Linked DNA regions of Sphaerotilus microaerophilus. The main gene of each other region encodes a partner of the protein of the gene in region 3 in a complex. Links are inferred from orthologs where the notes say so. Each region holds a gene or a part of one and is shown on either strand. Other genes may lie near its edges. The genes, in order: NGK70_RS13410, dnaX, dnaN, holA and dinB.

Region 1 (3,818 bases), 2.9 Mb from region 3 along the record:
CTGCCACTTCTGCCACATCCCGTTGCTTGAGCCGCGCCAGCTCGGCCGCCACGTAGGGCACCAGCGCCGGCGTGTTGAGCTTGCCGCGGTAGGGCATGGGCGCCAGGTAGGGGCTGTCGGTCTCGATCAGGCAGCGCTCCAGCGGCACGCGCATGGCCACGTCACGCAGGTCCTGCGCGTTGCGGAAGGTCAGGATGCCGGAGAACGAGATGTGGAAGCCCAGGTCCAGGGCGGCATCGGCCACCGCCTGAGTCTCGGTGAAGCAATGGAACACGCCGCCGACCTGATCGGCCCCCTCCTCGCGCAGGATGGCCAGCGTGTCGGCCGAGGCACTGCGGGTGTGGATCACCAGCGGCTTGCCAAGCTGGCGGGCCGCACGCACGTGCACGCGCAGGCGCTCACGCTGCCAGGCCATGTCCGCCAGGCTGCGCTCGCCGATGCGGTAGTAGTCCAGCCCGGTCTCGCCCACCGCCACCACGCGCTCGCGCCGGCCGCGCTCGACCAGGTCCTCCACGGTGGGTTCGGTGACCCCTTCGTTGTCCGGGTGCACGCCCACCGTGGCCCAGAAGTTGTCATGCGCCAGCGCGAGGCCGTGCACCGCGTCGAACTCCTCCAGCGTGGTGCAGATGCACAGGGCGCGGTCGACCTGCGCCTCGGCCATCGCGGCGCGGATCTCAGGCAGACGCTGCTGCAGTTCGGGGAAGCTCAGGTGGCAGTGGGAATCGATGTACATCGTGAGGGGAAGCCGCGCAGGTTCCGTAGCGCTGTGAGATCAGCCAGCATCGGCCGAGGATCCGGCTTTGCCGGTCCACTGGCGGCGCCCCCCTTCGAGGGGAGCGGCGTCAGCCGCTACGGGGAGTGGGAGATCAGATCGTTTGGGTGGGCTTGGCCGACTGGATCGCCGTGCCGAGCATTTCCTCGATGCGCACGCGCAGCGCGCGCGTCTTCTCGTCGCTGGGAAAGCGCACGCCCACGCCCTGGGTACGCCCGCCCGAGGCATTGGCCGGCGTCAGCCAGGCCACCTTGCCGGCCACCGGGTAGCGCTGCGGGTCATCGGGCAGCGTCAGCAGCAGGTAGACGTCCTCGCCCAGGCGGTACTCCCTCGTGGTGGGCACGAACAGGCCGCCTTCGGCGAACAGCGGGATGTAGGCCGCGTACAGCGCCCCCTTTTCCCTGAACACCAGCTGGATGACGCTGGGGCGCGGCGTGCTGGGCGCCACCGTGCTGTTCGCGAAGGGACGGGAAACGGGCTCGTTCATGGGTAGGCAGTTTATCGGGCCCTCAGGTGCCTGAGCGTGAGAACTGAGCGCGAAAAACCGCACCAATCCCGGGCTCGCCCTGCGCCACCGGGCCGCATGGCCTGCCCGGCCCGCTTGTCTGGCCCGCTGTCACTGCGCCAGTGGCAGGCCCGGTGCCCGTCACAGGCGGGCCTGCAGCATCAGCGCCTCGACCGCCAGGCCGGCACTGAAAGGGTGCTCGGCCACACGCGAGCGGCGGCGCAGGTCGGCCGCCCAGCGGGTGAGCGCGTCCAGGTTGCCCGCTCGCAGCTCGCTGTGGGCAAAGTAGCGCGCGGGCTGGCCCAGGGTGACCAGCGCGCGGTCGTGGCAGAGCTTGGCCAGTGCATCGATCAGCAGCGGCAGCGGCCAGCCGGCCACGGGCGCGGCCTGGCCCTGCGCGGCCCACTGGGGAAACTGGCGCCAAGCCGCAGCGTCCAGCCCGGCGGCATGCAAAGCCAGTGCCGCCTGCGGCTGCCCGCCCGCCGCATCGAGCAGCACGGCGGCATCCGCGACCCCCTGCGCGCCGAGCCAGGCCAGTGCCTCTTCGCGCGTGGGCATCTGCAGCTGCACCGCCTGGCAGCGGCTGCGGATGGTGGGCAGCAGCGCCTGCGGTGCCCCGCTGGCCAGCACGAAGCGCATCGCGCCAGGCTCCTCCAGTGTCTTGAGCAGGGCGTTGGCAGCGATCGGGTTGATCGCCTCGGCCGGGAACAGGACCAGCACCTTGTGCGCCGCCCGGCCGGCGGTGAGTTCGGCAAAGTTCAGCGCGGTGCGGATCTGGTCGACCTTGATCTCGCGGCTGGGCTTGCGCTTCTTGCCCTCGTCGTCGCTGCCGGCCTCGTCCACCGGCAGGCCGGCCTCGGCGCGCTGCGCCTCGGGCACGATCAGCCGCAGGTCGGGGTGGCTGCGTTCGTCCACCAGGTGGCAGGCCGCGCAGTGGCCGCAGGCCAGGCCCTGCGGGCGCGCCGCAGCGGGCGTCTCGCAGAGCCAGGCACGGGCCAGGCCGAGTGCGAAATCCAGCTGCCCGACGCCCTGCGGGCCGTACACCAGCAGCGCATGCGCGCGCTGGGTCGCCAGCACCTGGGCCAGCGGTGCATCCAGCCAGGGCAGCGGCGGGCGCGGCGCTGCTGCAGCGGCGGAAGCGGCCGACTCGCGGGCCGGCGCCGAACGGCGGGTCGAGCTCACCATCCGCGCGCCTCCAGCACGGCCAGCACCTGGGCGCGCACCTGCTCCAGCGTGCCGCCAGCCTCCAGCCGGGCGAAGCGGGCCGGATCGGCCGCGGCGCGCCCGGCATAACCGGCACGCACGCGGGCGAAGAAGTCCAGCGACTCGGCCTCCAACCGGTCGGCCGTGCGGGCGGCGGCGCGGCGCTGGGCGGCGGTGGCAGGGTCGAGGTCGAACCACAGCGTCAGGTCGGGCTGGCGGCCCTGCTGCACCCAGGCCTCCAGCTGCGCCAGCACGCCTTGGTCGAAGCCGCGCCCGCTGCCCTGGTAGGCGAAGGTGGCATCGGTGAAGCGGTCGCAGAGCACCACCGCGCCACGCGCCAACGCCGGCTCGATCACCTGCACGAGGTGGTCGCGCCGGGCGGCGAAGACCAGCAGCGCCTCGGTCAACGCGTCCATGCGGCGGTGCAGGAAGAGCTCACGCAGCGCCTCGGCCAGCGGCGTGCCGCCGGGCTCGCGGGTGCGCAGCACCTCCAGGCCGCGGGCCAGCCAGCGCTCGGCGATCGCGTCCACATGGCTGGTCTTGCCAGCCCCGTCGATGCCCTCGACGGTCACGAAGCAGCTTGCCGGGCCCGCCGGGCCTGCTGCTCCTGCCAAGGGAGCTGGGGTTGATGGGCCGGGCGTCGTCAATTCGGGCGATGTCACGGCTGCTGGGCCTTGCGCTGGTACTTGTCCACGGCGCGATTATGTTCGGCCAGCGTGGCACTGAACTCGCTGCTGCCGTCCCCGCGGGCGACGAAGTACAGCGCCTTGGTCGGCATGGGCTGGACCACCGCCCAGAGGGCGTCGCGCCCGGGCATGGCGATCGGCGTGGGCGGCAGGCCCTGGCGGGTGTAGGTGTTGTAGGGCGTGTCGGCCTGCAGGTCGCGTTTGCGCAGGTTGCCATCGAAGGCCTCGCCCAGGCCGTAGATCACGCTGGGGTCGGTCTGCAGCGGCATGCCGATCTTCAGCCGGTTCAGGAACACCCCGGCGATCTGGGGGCGGTCGGCGGCGCGGCCGGTTTCCTTTTCGACGATCGAGGCCAGCGTCAGCAACTGCTCGGCAGACTTCAGCGGTGAGTCGGGCGCGCGCTGCTCCCAGGCCGCCTGCAGGCGGCGCTGCATCGCCGCTTGCGCACGCTTGAGCACCGCCAGGTCGCTGCTGCCCTTGGAGAAGGCGTAGGTGTCCGGGAAGAAGCGCCCTTCGGCCGGCACGCCGGGCGCACCGAGGGCGGCCATGAGTTCCGCCTCGCTCATGCCGGAGGTCTGCAGCTTCAGGCCGGCGGTGCGCTGCAACTCGGCGCGCACCTGGCGGAAGGTCCAGCCCTCGATCAGCCGCAGCG
Region 2 (3,806 bases), 3.8 Mb from region 3 along the record:
ATCGGCACGCCGCGCGCCAGGCGTGTGACCCGCACGCCAGCCTTCTGGAGCGCCTGCGCGATGACGTGCGCCGTCACCTCGCCCTCGGCGGTGAAGTTGGTGGCGACGATGACCTCCTGCACCGTGCCGTCGCCCACACGCTCCAGCAGCACCGGCAGGCCGATGTCGTGCGCCCCGATGCCGTCCAGCGGGCTGAGCTTGCCCATCAGCACGAAGTACAGGCCCTTGTAGCTGCCGGTGCGCTCCACTGCCGCCTGGTCGGCTGGCGTCTCGATGACGCAGAGCTGGCGCGCGTCGCGCAGCGGATCCAGGCAGGTGGTGCACACCGGCTGCTCAGTGAAGGTGTGGCAGCGCTCGCAGTGACGCACCTGGTGGACCGCTTCGTCGAGCGCATGGGCCAGCTGCAGCGCGCCATCCCGGTCATGCTGCAGCAGGTGGTAGGCCATGCGCTGGGCGGACTTGACGCCCACGCCGGGCAGGCGCCGCAGCGCCTCGATCAGGCGGCCCAGCGCATCGGCCGGACGCGCTGGCGGTTCGGCATGGCGTGCCCCGCTGGCCACGGTCGCTGCCCGCCGCGGATCAGAACGGGAACTTCATGCCCGGCGGCAGCGGCATGCCGGCGGTCAGCTTGCCCATCTTTTCCTGGCTGACCGTCTCGGCGCGGCGGATCGCGTCGTTGAAGGCGGCGGCCACCAGGTCTTCCAGCATGTCCTTGTCGTCGGCCAGCAAGCTGGGGTCGATCGCGACGCGCTTGACGTCGTGCTTGCAGGTCATCGTGACCTTGACCAGGCCGGCGCCGGACTGGCCTTCCACCTCGACGTTGGCCAGTTCGTCCTGCGCCTTTTTGAGGTTGTCCTGCATCGCCTGCGCCTGTTTCATCAGGCCGGCCAGTTGTCCTTTGAGCATGGGTGTCCTTTCGGGATGGGTTCGGAAATGGGAAAGAGCGTTCAGGCGGGGCGGATCGAGCCGGGCACGATGCGCGCCCCCGCGAAACGTGCGAGCAGCTCGGTCACGAGCGGATCATTGCGGATGATCGACTCGGCCTCCTCCTGCGCGTAGGCCTTGGCGGCGGCGTCGCGGCGGGCCGCGCTGTCGCTCACCACGCCGGCGACGATGTCCAGTGCGGCCGGCCGGCCCAGCAGTTCGGAGAGCGCCTCCTGCAGCCGGTCGCGGTGGCTGCCCTGGCGCAGCGACTCGCGCTCCACCCGCAGGGTCCAGCGCGGCGGGTCGGCTTGCTCGTCGATGGCGATGCACTGGGCCTGCCAGGCCAGCTCGCGCACCAGCCCGAACAGCACATTGCGCTCGAACCACTGCTCGCAGCAGGCCAGCCAGCGGTCGGTGCAGGCGACGTGGACGGGGTCGACCTCGGCGCCGCTCACCGGGCCGCTCACCGGGCCGCTCACTGGGCCGGTCACCGGGCCGGGCGCCGGCATCGACGCCGCAGAGACCTCGGCGTCGTCGGCCAGCCGCGCTGGCGCCGCCGTGGCGCCAGGCGAGCGAGCCGGGAGGCTGGTGTCCTCCTCGTCCCAGTCTGCCCAGGGCGGCACCGAGCTGCTGTCTGCCGCCGGGGCACTCACTGGCCGGATCACAGGCGCGGGTGCAGGCCGAGCAGCCGCCGCGGGCACGGGCCGTGGCGACGCTGCCGCCTCAGGCACCGGCATGGCCACGGGAGCAGGTGCGGGAACAGGCGTGGAAACAGGCGCAGGCACCCGGTAGGCCGGACGGGCTGCGACCGGGCTCTGGACCACCGGCGCCGGGGACACCGGCACCGCCACGCAGGCGCTGGGCAGGGCCGGCCGGCGCAGATCCTGGCTGACCGCCGCCGGGGTGGGCGCAGGCTTCGCCGCTGCAGGTGCAACAGCCGCCGCCGGTGCGGGGGCGGGTGAAGGCATCGCCGCCACATCGCGCGATGCCTTCGGCAAGCCAGCCCCATCGCCGAACGGCTTGAAGGCCAGCAGGCGCAGCAGCACCATCACCAGGCCGCTGTACTCGTCGGGCGCCAGCGCCAGCTCGGCACGGCCGTGCAGGGCCACGCTGTAGATGAGCTGGGTCTCGTCAGGCGCCAGCAGGCCGGCCACGCGCTGCACGGTGGCGGCATCGGGGTCGAGCGGATCGACCGCCGACGGCACCGCCTGCAGCACGGCCATTTGCTGCGCCAGCGTGGCCAGCTCCTCCAGCGTGCCGGCGGCCGACAGGCCCAGTGCACGCAACTCGTCGGCGGTGCGCACCAGCGCCACGCCGTCCCCGGCGGCCACCGCCTCCAGGATGCGCACCACATGGCCGCGGTCCACCGCGCCCAGCATCTGGCGGATCGCGCCCTCCTCCAGCCGGCCGGCGCCGAAGGCGATCGCCTGGTCGGTGAGCGACAGCGCATCGCGCATGGAGCCGCGTGCGGCCCGTGCCAGCAGGCGCAGCGAGCCGGCATCGGCCTCGATGGCCTCGGCCGCCAGCACCGTCTGCAGGTGCTCGAACACCGTCTCGGGCGCCATCGGCCGCAGGTTGAACTGCAGGCAGCGGCTGAGCACCGTGACCGGCACCTTCTGCGGGTCGGTGGTGGCCAGGACGAACTTCAGGTACTCGGGCGGCTCTTCCAGCGTCTTCAACATGGCGTTGAAGGCCGTCGTGGTGAGCATGTGCACTTCATCGATCATGTAGACCTTGAAGCGGCCCACCACCGGCTTGTAGACCGCCTGGTCCAGCAGCTGGCTGATCTCGTCGACGCCGCGGTTGGAGGCCGCGTCCAGCTCGACATAGTCGACGTAGCGGCCCGCATCGATGTCGCGGCAGGCCGGGCAGACCCCGCAGGGCTGGGCGGTGATGCCGCCATTGCCGTCCACGCCGGTGCAGTTCAGGCTCTTGGCGAGGATGCGCGAGACGGTGGTCTTGCCCACGCCGCGCGTGCCGGTGAACAGGTAGGCATGGTGCAGGCGCTGGTGCGTCAGCGCATTGCCCAGGGCCTGCACCACGTGCTCCTGCCCGACCATCTCGGCAAAGCTGCGCGGCCGGTACTTGCGGGCGAGAACGAGGTAGCTCATGGGGGCGCGATTCTACGGGTCGACCTACGGGTCGGCCCACGGGCTGGATCCGCTCACACCGTGACATCACGACCGGTGCGCCACGGGAGCGCCGCGTCTCCGATAATCGCGAGCTATGCACGCCCCAGACCCCTCCACCCCGGATCACACGGTCCGCCCCGAAACCCTCAGCTACGAACAGGCCGGCGTCCAGTACGACCTGATCGACCCGCTCAAGATCAGCGCGCAGCGCGCCGCCGCGTCCACCGCGGTGCAGCTGGCCGCCCATGGCTTCACCGAGGTGGCCGCCTCGCGCGGCGAATCGGCCTACGTGGTCGACGTCGGCCCGTTCTACCTCGCCTCCATCGTCGAATGCCTGGGCACCAAGACCCTGGTGGCCGACGAGATGGCCAGGCTCACCGGCAAGAGCTACTACGACCGCATCGCGCAGGACACGATCGCCATGGCGATCAACGACCTGATCACGGTCGGCGCCACGCCGCTGGTGGTGCAGGCCTACTGGGCCGCCGGCGGCAGCGACTGGTTCGGCGACGCCGAGCGCGCCCAGGCCCTGGTGGCCGGCTGGAAGGCCGCCTGCGAGACCTGCCAGGTGGCCTGGGGCGGCGGTGAGACGCCCGCACTGGCCGGCATCGTCGAAGGCGGCCGGGTGGACCTGGCGGCCTCCTGCACCGGCCTGATCAACCCGAAGGAGCGCCTGTCCGTCGGTGACCGGCTCGGCGAAGGCGATGCCATCGTGCTGCTGGCCTCCTCGGGCATCCACGCCAACGGCCT
Region 3 (3,876 bases):
ATGCCGAGCAGTTCATCTCCGACGTGGTGAAGAACTATCAGCGCAAGACCTTCGATGAATTGAAGGCCAAGTACCACTCGCTGGACCTGTTGCTGATCGATGACGTGCAGTTCTTTGCCGGCAAGGACCGCACCCAGGAGGAGTTCTTCAACGCCTTCGAGGCGTTGCTGGCCAAGCGCGCGCACATCATCATGACCAGCGACACCTACCCCAAGGGGTTGGTGGACATCGACGAGCGGCTGACCAGCCGCTTCGACGCCGGCCTGACGGTGGCCATCGAGCCGCCGGAGCTGGAGATGCGCGTGGCCATCCTGCTCAAGAAGGCCCAGGCCGAAGGCGCCGGCATGCCCGAGGACGTGGCCTTCTTCGTCGCCAAGAACGTGCGTGCCAACGTGCGCGAGCTCGAAGGGGCGCTGCGCAAGGTGCTGGCCTACGCCAGGTTCTCGCACAAGGAGATCAGCATCAACCTGGCGCGCGAGGCGCTCAAGGACCTGCTGTCGATCCAGAATCGCCAGATCTCGGTGGAGAACATCCAGAAGACGGTGGCGGACTTCTACAAGATCAAGATCGCCGACATGTACTCCAAGAAGCGCCCGGCCAGCATCGCCCGGCCGCGCCAGATCGCGATGTACCTGGCCAAGGAGATGACGCAGAAGAGCCTGCCCGAGATCGGCGAGCTCTTCGGCGGACGCGATCACACGACGGTGTTGCACGCGGTGCGCAAGATCGGCGGCGAGCGCCAGAAGAACACCGAGCTGAACCAGCAGCTGCACGTCCTGGAGCAAACGCTCAAAGGCTGAACCGGCGCGGCCGGAGGCTGCACCGTTTTCAGGCGAAAATAGCGCGTTTGCGGCCGCTCGCATGCGCGCGCGTGGTCCGTGTCCTGGTCACCGATGACCCCCCCGACGAGAGAGACACCCCTCATGATCGTGCTGAAGGCAACACAGGAAAAGGTGCTGGGCGCCTTGCAGGCCGTCTCCGGCATCGTCGAGCGGCGCCACACGCTGCCCATCCTGGCCAACGTCCTGATCCGCAAGCAGGGCGGGCACACCGAGTTCACCACCTCCGACCTGGAGATCCAGGTGCGCACCGCGGCCGAGCTGGGTGGCGACGAGGGCGCCTTCAGCACCACCGTGGGTGCGCGCAAGATGATCGACATCCTGCGCACCCTGCCCGCCGACCAGGTGGTCACGCTCAGCGCGGCGCAGAACAAGCTGACGCTGGCCGGTGGCAAGAGCCGCTTCACGCTGCAGACCCTGCCGGCCGAGGACTTTCCGCTGGTGCAGGAGTCGGCCGAGTTTGGCCCCAGCTTCAGCGTGCCGCAGAAGACGCTCAAGGGCCTGATCGACCAGGTGCACTTCGCGATGGCGGTGCACGACATCCGCTACTACCTCAACGGCATCCTCTTCGTCGCCGAGGGCCGCACGCTGACGCTGGTGGCCACCGACGGCCACCGCCTCGCGCTGGCGCAGGCGACGCTGGACGTCGAGATGCCCAAGCAGGAGGTCATCCTGCCGCGCAAGACCGTGCTGGAGCTGCAGCGCCTGCTGAAGTCCGAGAAGGACGACAAGTCCGCCCCCAAGGACGCCGAGGGCAATGTGGAGGAGTCGCGCATCGAGATGCGCTTCGCCGACAACCAGGCCAAGTTCAGCTTCGGCGGCATGGAGTTCGTCACCAAGCTGGTCGAGGGCAAGTTCCCCGACTACAACCGCGTCATCCCGAAGAACCACCGCAACCACGTCACCCTGGGCCGTGCCCCGCTGCTGGCCAGCCTGCAGCGCGCGGCCATCCTGACGAGCGAGAAGTTCAAGGGCGTGCGCATCAACTTCGAGCCGGGCACCCTGCGCATCGCCGCCAGCAACGCCGAACAGGAAGAGGCCAAGGAAGAGCTGGAGATCGACTACGGCGGCGACGCCATCGAGATCGGTTTCAACGTCACCTACCTGATCGACGTGCTGGCCAACGCCAGCACCGAGATGGTGATGCTCTCCCTGCAGGACGCCAACAGCTCCGCGCTGGTCACGATTCCCGAACAGGCCGGCTTCAAGTACGTCGTGATGCCGATGAGGATCTGACGATCCCCATCGGCATTGCTGCCGTGCTTTGTGCACCCCCTGCCCCCGCCAAGCGGGGGCGCCAGCCAGGGGGTTGCCCGGGCCGCCTGTCCTGCGGACGGCCGGCCCTCATTGTTTCAAGACACCATGACCGAATCCACCACCCCGATCCCCGCTGAACCGACGCCCGAAGAGCAGGCTGCTACGGCGGCAGCATCCGCCGCGGCCTCTGCGGCTGCATCGGCCGCGGCCTCCGCAGGGTACGGCTCGGACAGCATCCAGATCCTGGAAGGGCTGGAGGCGGTGCGCAAGCGCCCGGGCATGTACATCGGCGACACCTCCGACGGCACCGGCCTGCACCACCTGGTGTTCGAGGTGGTCGACAACTCCATCGACGAGGCCCTGGCCGGCCACTGCGACGACATCGTCGTCACCATCCACACCGACAACTCGATTTCCGTCACCGACAACGGCCGCGGCATCCCCACCGGCGTCAAGATGGACGACAAGCACGAGCCCAAGCGCTCGGCCGCTGAAATTGCCCTGACCGAGTTGCACGCTGGCGGCAAGTTCAACCAGAACAGCTACAAGGTTTCCGGCGGCCTGCACGGCGTGGGCGTGAGCTGCGTCAACGGCCTGAGCAAGTGGCTGCGCCTGACCGTGCGCCGCGACGGCCAGACCCACTACATGGAGTTCCGCCAGGGCGTGCCGCAGGACCGCCAGATCGAGGTGCGCGATGGCTTCGAGGTCAGCCCGATGCGGATCACCGGCGAGACCGACAAGCGCGGCACCGAGGTCCACTTCCTGCCCGACACCGAGATCTTCCAGCACAACACCGAGTTCCACTACGACATCCTGGCCAAGCGCCTGCGCGAACTCAGCTTCCTGAACAACGGCGTCAAGATCCGCCTCGTCGACGAGCGCAACCAGAAGGAAGACAACTTTGCCTACGCTGGCGGCGTCAAGGGCTTCGTCGAGTTCGTCAACAAGGGCAAGAAGGTCCTGCACCCGAACATCTTCCACGCTCGCGGCGACAAGATCAGCGACAACCAGACCAACGTCGGCGTCGAAGTCGCGATGCAGTGGAACGAGAGCTACAACGAGAACGTGCTCTGCTTCACCAACAACATCCCCCAGCGTGACGGCGGCACCCACCTGACCGGCCTGCGCGCGGCGATGACCCGCATCATCAACAAGTACATCGAAGACAACGAGATCGCCAAGAAGGCCAAGGTCGACATCACCGGCGACGACATGCGCGAGGGCCTCGCCTGCGTGGTCAGCGTCAAGGTGCCCGAGCCCAAGTTCAGCAGCCAGACCAAGGACAAGCTGGTCAGCTCCGAGGTGCGTGCGCCGGTGGAGGACATCGTCAGCCGCCTGCTGAGCGACTGGCTGCTCGAGAACCCCACCGACGCCAAGACCATCTGCGGCAAGATCGTCGACGCTGCGCGCGCGCGCGACGCCGCCCGCAAGGCCCGCGAGATGACCCGCCGCAAAGGCGTGCTCGACGGCATGGGCCTGCCCGGCAAGCTGGCCGACTGCCAGGAGAAGGACCCGGCGCTCTGCGAGATCTACCTGGTGGAGGGCGACTCCGCCGGCGGCTCGGCCAAGCAGGGCCGTGACCGGAAGTTCCAGGCCATCCTGCCCCTGCGCGGCAAGATCCTCAACGTCGAGAAGGCCCGCTACGAGAAGCTGCTGGCCAGCAACGAGATCCTCACGCTGATCACCGCGCTGGGCACCGGCATCGGCAAGGGCATGGGCGGGGACGACTTCAACCCCGACAAGCTGCGCTACCACCGCATCATCATCATGACCGACGCGG
Region 4 (3,764 bases), 1.1 Mb from region 3 along the record:
GACGCGCTTGGCCTGGCCCAGATCGGCCAGGGTGACCTTCTCGAGCGTCAGGCCGACTTCCTCGGCGATGACCTTGCCGCCCGTCAGGATGGCGATGTCTTCGAGCATGGCCTTGCGGCGGTCGCCGAAGCCCGGGGCCTTGACGGCCACGACCTTCAGGATGCCGCGGATGGTGTTGACCACCAGGGTCGCCAGCGCTTCGCCTTCGACTTCTTCAGCGATGATCAGCAGCGGACGGCCGGCCTTGGCCACTTGCTCCAGCGTGGGCAGCAGGTCGCGGATGTTGCTGATCTTCTTGTCGAACAGCAGGACAAACGGGTTGTCCAGCAGGGCAGCCTGCTTTTCCGGGTTGTTGATGAAGTAGGGCGACAGGTAGCCGCGGTCGAACTGCATGCCTTCGACGACGTCGAGCTCGCTGTTCAGGCTCTTGCCGTCTTCGACGGTGATGACGCCTTCCTTGCCGACCTTGTCCATCGCCTGGGCGATGATGGTGCCGACTTCTTCATCGCTGTTGGCGGAGATGGTGCCGACCTGCGCGATTTCCTTGCTGGTCGTGGTGGCCTTGGACTGCTTCTTCAGCTCGGCGACCAGGGCGATGACCGCCTTGTCGATGCCGCGCTTCAGGTCCATCGGATTCATGCCGGCGGCGACGAACTTCATGCCTTCGCGCACGATCGACTGGGCCAGCACCGTGGCGGTGGTGGTGCCGTCACCGGCCAGGTCGCTGGTCTTGGAAGCGACTTCCTTGACCATCTGCGCGCCCATGTTCTGGAGCTTGTCCTTGAGCTCGATTTCCTTGGCCACGGACACACCGTCCTTGGTCACGGTGGGGGCGCCGAAGGAGCGCTCCAGGACCACGTTGCGACCCTTGGGGCCCAGGGTGACCTTGACCGCGTTGGCCAGGACGTTCACGCCCTCGACCATGCGATGACGGGCGTCGGAACCGAAGACGACGTCTTTAGCTGCCATGTGTTTACTCCGAATTCTTCAAATAGGGGATGGTTTGCGTGGAGGGGAAGAAGCAGCCCGAGGCTTACTTCTGCACCACGGCAAACAGGTCTTCTTCGCGCATGACCAGCAGCTCTTCGCCGTCGACCTTGACGGACTGGCCGCTGTACTTGCCGAACAGGACGCGGTCACCCACGGCGACGTTCAGGGCCACGAAGTCGCCCTTGTCGTTGCGCTTGCCCGGGCCCACGGCCAGGACTTCACCCTGATCGGGCTTCTCTGCGGCGTTGTCGGGGATCACGATGCCCGAAGCGGTCTTGGTTTCTTGTTCGAGGCGCTTGACGATCACGCGATCGTGCAGAGGACGAAGTTTCATCGTATCTCCTAGGGAGGAAAGACTGGACTGTTTGGGAATCGGTGGGGCCGTCGCCGGCAGGGCGCAAACGCCGCCCACCTCCCCCGGCAGGTTCACCAAAGAGAACACCACCCGGGATCACTAGCACTCATCACCTGCGAGTGCTAACAGCGAGATTATAGGAACGATGTGCGGGCTTTCAAGGGGCCAGGGATCTGCCCTTGTTCTACGGGTTTTCCCGCCCTCAGGGCCGCAGCGCCAGCGGCGGCGGCGGCGCAGCGCCCCGCTTGGGCAGCGGGCGCAGCGCCTCCACCGTCTGCAGCATCAGCCGCCTGAGCGCCTCCCAGGGGTCGAGCGGCCAGGCGGGATCGCGCAGACCCTTGACGATGCCGTCCACGGTGTGGGCGTCGGCCACCAGGGCGTCGAGGGGGGCATCGGGCAGCTGCGGCAGCACGCGCTCCAGCAGGCGCTCCTTCTGGCCCCAGACACGCGCCTCGCGCAGCGCCAGCGGGGGCGGTTTGCCCTCGCGCAGCGCGATCTGCACGCGGCGCAGCGCGCGCAGATCCTCCGACAGGGTCCAGTGCACCAGCACGGCGGCCTCGCCCTCGGCGCACAGGCCGTCGAGCATGCGCAGTGCGCGGGGCACGTTGCCGGCCAGCACCGCCTCGCCGAGCTTGAAGACGTCGTAGCGCGCCACGTTGAGCACGGCCGATTCGATCTGCTCGAAGCCCAGCGTCGCGCTGGGATGCAGCAGCGCCAGCTTGCTGATCTCCTGGTGCGCGGCCAGCAGGTTGCCTTCGATGCGGTCGGCAAAGAAGGCCAGCGCGCGCTGGCCGGGCTCGCCGTCCTCGACACGCAGGCCCTGCGCGGCCAGGCGCTGGGCGATCCACTGCGGCAGCGCGGGGCGCTCGATGGGGTCGACGCGCACGCTGGCGCCGGCACCGTCCAGCGCGGTGAACCAGGCGCTGGCGAGCTGGGTGCGGTCCAGCCGCGGCAGCAGCACGAGGATGAGGTTGTCGTCCGACAGCGTCTCAACCAGCCGCTGCAGCGCCTCGGAGCCCTCCTTGCCAGGCTTGCCGCCGGGGATGCGGATCTCGATCAGGCGGCGGTCGGAGAAGAGGCTGAGCGCGCTGGTCTCGCCCAGCAGGCCGGACCAGTCGAAGTGCGCGCCTTGCACGGTGTGCACCACCCGCTCGCTGTAGCCCGCCTGGCGGGCGGCGGCGCGCACCGTGTCGGCGGCCTCCTGCGCCAGCAGGGCCTCGTCGCCGTAGACAACGTACACCGGGCGCAGGCCGCGGGCCAGGGCCTGGGGGAGCTGTTCGGCGCGCAGCTGCATGGCGTGGACCGGTGCGCTGCGATCAGCGGGCCGAGGCCGCCGCCGCAGCAGCCGATGCGGCCGAAGCCGCGGACGCAGCCTCGGCCACGGCAGCCGGGCCGATCGTGGCCAACCGCCGCAGCACCTGGGTGGCGATGTCGGCGTGCATCGCGCGGTAGAGGATCTGCGCCTCCTGCTCCTTGGCCAGCGAGATCGACTCCTCGAAGGTCATGTCGCGTGCCAGCGCCAGCTCGGTGGGCTCGATCAATTCGCGCCCGCCGGGCGTGCGCACGCGGTAGCGCAGCCGCGTGCGCAGGCTGAGTTCACGCACCTGGCCAGCGGCGGTGGTAGAGGTGGCGACCTGATTCTGGCTGTCGAGCAGCGCCTCCAGCACCAGGTCGGCCTCGGCGGGCGCCTCCACCAGCGTGACACCCGGGCTGGCACGCAGCTGGCGGCGCAGCTCGTCGGCCTGGCCGGAGTAGCGCGAGAAGCCGGCCAGGTGGATGCGCTTGAGCTGCAGCTCGGGCGGGCGGCGCAGCTGGAAGCCGCAACCGGCCAATGCCAGGGACACCACGGTGGCCGAGCCGACCAGCCAGGAGCGCCGCGAGATCGTCATCACGAGCCGGGTCAGACGACCACGTTCACCAGCCGACCGGGCACGACGATGATCTTCTTCACCGGCCGGCCTTCGGCGAACTTGGCCACGTCGGGGCTGGCCGCGGCCGCCGCCTCGATCGCGGCCCGGTCGGCGCTGGCGGGCACCTTGATCGCGCCACGCAGCTTGCCGTTGACCTGCAGCACCAGCTCGATCTCGTCCTGCACCAGCGCGGCCTCGTCCACCGCGGGCCAGGGTGCGTCGAGCAGGTCGCCCAGGCGAGCCGCAAAACCCAGTTCCTGCCAAAGCGACCAGGTCAGGTGCGGGCAGGCGGGATAGAGGCCGCGCAGCAGCACCGAAACGGCTTCGCAGAGCACCGCGTCGTCGCCAGCCGAGCCGTCCGGCTTGAAGGCTTCCATCGCGTTGAGCAGCTTCATGCAGCCCGACACCACGGTGTTGTACTGCATGCGCTCGAAGTCGTAGCTGATCTGCTTGAGCACCAGGTGCAGCTCGCGGCGCAGCGCCTTGGCCTCGGCACGCAGCGGCGCCTC
Region 5 (3,812 bases), 4.7 Mb from region 3 along the record:
CATCGAAGTAGGCAAAGCCGAAGCGCCCGCCGCCGCCCGAGGAGCCCACCTCGCGGCGGCCGTCCTGCTCGGCGATCACGGTCACCGACACGCGCACCAGCGGGCGCACGTCGGCGGCCAGCGTGCCGTCGGCGCGGGCGATCAGCACGACGTCGTACTCGCCGGCCAGGCCGGCCATCACCTGCACGACGCGCGGGTCCTTGGCGCGGGCCAGCTTCTCGACCTTCTCCAGCAGCGCCACCTTCTGCGTGCTGTCGAGCGTGGCGATCGGGTCCAGGCTGCCGTACAGCGCCCTGCTGGGCGCCACCTGGCGGGGCGTGTCGATCTTCACGCGCCGGCTCTGCCCGGCCGCAGCGATGCTGCGCACCGTGCGGGCGGCGTCGAACAGTGCGGCCTCGGAGATGTCGTCCGAGTAGGCGAAGGCAGTCTTCTCGCCGGCCACCGCGCGCACGCCCACGCCCTGGTCGATGCTGAAGCTGCCGCTCTTGACGATGCCTTCCTCCAGGCTCCAGCCCTCGCTGCGGGTGTACTGGAAGTACAGGTCGGCATCGTGCACGCGGTGCGCCGCCATCAGGTTGAGCGCCTGGGTCAGGGTGGACTCCTGCAGGCCGTAGGGCTCCAGCAGCAGTTGGCGGGCCGTGGCCAGGCGTTCGAGGGTGGGTTCGCGGGCAATCATGGACTGATTCTAGGCAGGCCGGGCGCCGGCTGCGGCCGAGGTGGTTTCCATCTGTTGGGCAGGGAGCGGCGGGTCGACAATCCGGGCATGGCCGACCCCGACCGTCCGATGGGCTGTTCGCCAGGCCGTTCGCCGCAGCGCCTGATCGCCCACCTCGACATGGATGCGTTCTACGCCTCCGTGGAGTTGCTGCGCCGCCCGGAGTTGCGCGGCCTGCCCGTGGTGGTGGGCGGGCGGCGCGCCGCCGGCCAGGCCACACCCGAGGGCGACTGGCCGCGCCTGCGCGACTACACCGGCCGCGGCGTGATCACCACCGCCACCTACGAGGCCCGCGCGATGGGGGTGCACTCCGGCATGGGGTTGATGAAGGCCGCCGCGCTGGCGCCCAACGCCATCCTGCTGCCGGCCGACTTCGACGAGTACCGCCGCCTGTCGCGCCGCTTCAAGGCGGCGGTGGCCGAGCTCGCGCCGGTGATCGAGGACCGCGGCATCGACGAGATCTACATCGACCTGAGCGAGGTGCCCGGGGCGCGCGATGCGGTCGGCTTCGACCCCCTGGGGGGCGCCCGGGCGCTGGCGCAGGAGCTCAAGAACAACGTGCGCCGCGCCACCGGGCTGAGCTGCTCGGTCGGCCTGGCGCCCAACAAGCTGCTGGCCAAGATCTGCAGCGACCTGGACAAGCCCGACGGCCTGACCGTGGTGATGGCCGAGGACGTGCCCAGCCGCATCTGGCCTCTGCCCGTGCGACGCATCAACGGCGTCGGCCCCAAGGCGGCGGCGCGGCTGGAGGCGCTGGGCGTGCACACCGTGGGCGAGCTGGCCACCTGGCCGCAGGCTGACCTGGTGGCGGAATTCGGCGCCGCCCACGGCCACTGGCTGCACGAGGCCGCGCAGGGCCACGATGAGCGCCCGGTGGTGACCGAGAGTGAGCCGGTGTCGATCAGCCGTGAGACGACCTTCGAGCGCGACCTGCATCCGCGCAGCGATCGGCCGGAGCTGGGCCGGATCTTCACCTGGCTGTGCGAGAGGGTGGCCGAGGACCTGCAGCGCAAGGGCTACGCCGGGCGCACCATCGGCATCAAGCTGCGTTTCGACGATTTCCGCACCGTCACGCGTGACCACACCGTCGAGCAGCCGACCCAGGATGGCGCGGCCATCCGCGAGGCGGCGGGGCAGTGCCTCAAGCGGGTCAACCTGAGCCGGCGGCTGCGCCTGCTGGGGGCGCGCGTGGGCAGCCTGGTGCGGCTGGGGCGCGATGGCCTCCCGTTGGCAGCGCCCCGGGCACCTCAAGCACCCGCACGCCCTCCGACCCTGGCGAGCTCGGAACGCGTGGTCTCGCCGACCGGCTCGGTGGCCACCGCGGCCCGGCGGGCGGCTGTCATGGACGAGCAGACCCTGCCGCTGTTCCCGGAGGCGGAGGACGCGGCCTGATCCGTGGGGCCTCAGAAGGTGTGAACGAACGTTGGGTCTGAATCGTTAAGCGGGGCATGAGCGCAGCGACGACAAGACCGGAAGAAGAACAACAGGCCCAAACGGGGCTGTTCGGCGAAGGGGAGCTGCTCGAGGTGGCTGCGCAGCAGCCCAGGCAAGAGGCACCGCGCGCCGCGCGGGTGATGTCGGCACAGCGCGATCAGGTCGAATTGCGAGCGTGCGATCTGGATTCGGTACTGGCAGATGACCATGCGGCGCGCACCGTGTGGGCCTTCGTGCAGTCGCTGGACCTGGCGCCGCTGTATGCGCGCATCAAGTCGGTGGACGGGCGCGGGGGCGCGCCGGCCATCGATCCGGCGATCCTGGTGGCACTGTGGCTATGGGCCACCATCGACGGGGTGGGCTCGGCGCGCGAAGTCGACCGGCTGTGCGAGCGCGACGATGCCTACCGCTGGATCTGCGGCGGCGTGGGGGTGAACTACCACTCGCTGGCGGACTTTCGGACCCAGCACGAGGCGTGGCTGGATGCGCAGCTCACGCGCTCGATTGCCGCACTGCTCGATCGCCGGCTGGTCACGCTCAACGTGGTGGCGCAGGACGGACTGCGCGTGCGTGCCTCGGCCAAGGCGTCGAGCTTTCGTCGGCGCGACAAGCTCGCGCAACTGCATGCCCAGGCCCAGGCGCAGGTCCAGGCCCTCAAGCGCGAACTGGCCGAGGACGCCGGGGCCAGTTCGCGGCGCAAGCAGGCCGCCCAGGAACGCGCGGCACGTGAGCGCGAGCAGCGCCTGGCTGCCGCGCTGGCGACGATGGAGCGGATCAAGCCGGCGGCCGAGCCCAAGAAGGCCAAGCCCTCCAAACGACGCGGGCGCGACCACGACGGCGATCCTCCCGCGCCGCCCGCCCCCGAACCCAAGGTGCCGCCCGAGCCGCGCGTGAGCAGCACCGACGCCGATGCGCGCGTCATGAAGATGGCCGACGGGGGCTTCCGCCCGGCCTTCAACGCCCAACTGGCTGTCGATGCGGCAACGCAGCTCATTGCCGCCGTGGACTTGGTCAACAGCGGCTCGGACATGGGGCAGATGGACCCCCTGCATCAGGCCGTGCAGCAGCGCTACGGCCTCACGCCCGACCATTGGCTGGCCGATGGCGGCTACACCAAGCTGGCCGCCATTGATGCGCTCACCGAGCGCGGCACGCAGCCCGTGCTGCCCGCTGCGCGCAGCCGCAACCCCGATATCAATGCACTGGCGCCCAAGCCCTCGGATTCCCCGGCGCAAGCCCAGTGGCGCAGCCTCATGGCCAGCCACTGGGGCAAGGACCTGTACGTCTGGCGCGGTGCCAGCGTGGAGTGCGCCAACGCGCAGCTGCGACGGCGCGGCTTCACGCGCCTGAACGTGTGCGGCCTGGTCAAGGCGCGTGCGGTGCTGCTCTGGCACGCCCTGGCGCACAACCTGATGCGCATGCGAAGCCTGAATTTCGCCTTCATGGCCTGATCTGGCCGCCCAGCAGCACCTGCGCGGCGCGCCAGCCCTGGCTGCCGCGCGCACCCACACGCCCAGCGCGCGCTGCCCACCGCCGTCCGCGCCGCACCGCCCATCTCGCGAAGGCCACGTCTTGCCTGCGTCGGGCTTGCCTCTCTGTGGTTCGTTCACGGCTTCTCAGTCGACGATGCGCCGAGGCTCGGCGGCCGACGATGCAGCCGGTG

The links.
Region 1: the proteins of dnaN (region 3) and NGK70_RS13410 are in contact, whole or in part, in a cryo-EM structure (PDB 8GIZ), measured with the Escherichia coli proteins. The link is inferred for Sphaerotilus microaerophilus from one-to-one orthologs.
Region 2: the proteins of dnaN (region 3) and dnaX are in contact, whole or in part, in a cryo-EM structure (PDB 8GIZ), measured with the Escherichia coli proteins. The link is inferred for Sphaerotilus microaerophilus from one-to-one orthologs.
Region 4: the proteins of dnaN (region 3) and holA are in contact, whole or in part, in a cryo-EM structure (PDB 8GIZ), measured with the Escherichia coli proteins. The link is inferred for Sphaerotilus microaerophilus from one-to-one orthologs.
Region 5: the proteins of dnaN (region 3) and dinB are in contact, whole or in part, in a solved structure (PDB 1OK7), measured with the Escherichia coli proteins. The link is inferred for Sphaerotilus microaerophilus from one-to-one orthologs.

The regions. Positions count from the first base shown.
Region 1 is NZ_AP025730.1:3,094,708-3,098,525, reverse strand. Bases 441-3,381 are described here. They hold NGK70_RS13410 (DNA polymerase III subunit delta'), read right to left. Parts: upstream 2,463-3,381; coding sequence 1,419-2,462; downstream 441-1,418. Other genes in these bases: mltG (endolytic transglycosylase MltG), read right to left, coding at 3,139-3,381; tmk (dTMP kinase), read right to left, coding at 2,456-3,094; NGK70_RS13415 (PilZ domain-containing protein), read right to left, coding at 867-1,259; NGK70_RS13420 (TatD family hydrolase), read right to left, coding at 441-733. In the rest of the region: more of NGK70_RS13420, read right to left, coding at 1-440; more of mltG, read right to left, coding at 3,382-3,818. UniProt on the Escherichia coli protein: Part of the beta sliding clamp loading complex, which hydrolyzes ATP to load the beta clamp onto primed DNA to form the DNA replication pre-initiation complex.
Region 2 is NZ_AP025730.1:3,949,722-3,953,527, forward strand. Bases 492-3,420 are described here. They hold dnaX (DNA polymerase III subunit gamma/tau), read right to left. Parts: upstream 3,036-3,420; coding sequence 948-3,035; downstream 492-947. Other genes in these bases: recR (recombination mediator RecR), read right to left, coding at 492-560; NGK70_RS16810 (YbaB/EbfC family nucleoid-associated protein), read right to left, coding at 580-906; NGK70_RS16820 (AIR synthase related protein), read left to right, coding at 3,151-3,420. In the rest of the region: more of recR, read right to left, coding at 1-491; more of NGK70_RS16820, read left to right, coding at 3,421-3,806. UniProt on the Escherichia coli protein: Part of the beta sliding clamp loading complex, which hydrolyzes ATP to load the beta clamp onto primed DNA to form the DNA replication pre-initiation complex.
Region 3 is NZ_AP025730.1:165,089-168,964, reverse strand. Bases 1-2,999 are described here. They hold dnaN (DNA polymerase III subunit beta), read left to right. Parts: upstream 1-923; coding sequence 924-2,075; downstream 2,076-2,999. Other genes in these bases: gyrB (DNA topoisomerase (ATP-hydrolyzing) subunit B), read left to right, coding at 2,202-2,999; dnaA (chromosomal replication initiator protein DnaA), read left to right, coding at 1-800. In the rest of the region: more of gyrB, read left to right, coding at 3,000-3,876. UniProt on the Escherichia coli protein: Confers DNA tethering and processivity to DNA polymerases and other proteins. Acts as a clamp, forming a ring around DNA (a reaction catalyzed by the clamp-loading complex) which diffuses in an ATP-independent manner freely and bidirectionally along dsDNA.
Region 4 is NZ_AP025730.1:1,315,294-1,319,057, reverse strand. Bases 594-3,480 are described here. They hold holA (DNA polymerase III subunit delta), read right to left. Parts: upstream 2,640-3,480; coding sequence 1,548-2,639; downstream 594-1,547. Other genes in these bases: leuS (leucine--tRNA ligase), read right to left, coding at 3,246-3,480; NGK70_RS05805 (LPS-assembly lipoprotein LptE), read right to left, coding at 2,662-3,234; groES (co-chaperone GroES), read right to left, coding at 1,034-1,324; groL (chaperonin GroEL), read right to left, coding at 594-969. Also shown: more of groL, read right to left, coding at 1-593; more of leuS, read right to left, coding at 3,481-3,764. UniProt on the Escherichia coli protein: Part of the beta sliding clamp loading complex, which hydrolyzes ATP to load the beta clamp onto primed DNA to form the DNA replication pre-initiation complex.
Region 5 is NZ_AP025730.1:4,838,868-4,842,679, reverse strand. What follows is about bases 1-2,935. They hold dinB (DNA polymerase IV), read left to right. Parts: upstream 1-763; coding sequence 764-2,107; downstream 2,108-2,935. Other genes in these bases: NGK70_RS20700 (IS1182 family transposase), read left to right, coding at 2,287-2,935; tldD (metalloprotease TldD), read right to left, coding at 1-676. Outside these bases: more of NGK70_RS20700, read left to right, coding at 2,936-3,600; NGK70_RS20695 (YbaN family protein), read right to left, coding at 3,766-3,812. UniProt on the Escherichia coli protein: Poorly processive, error-prone DNA polymerase involved in translesion repair and untargeted mutagenesis. Copies undamaged DNA at stalled replication forks, which arise in vivo from mismatched or misaligned primer ends.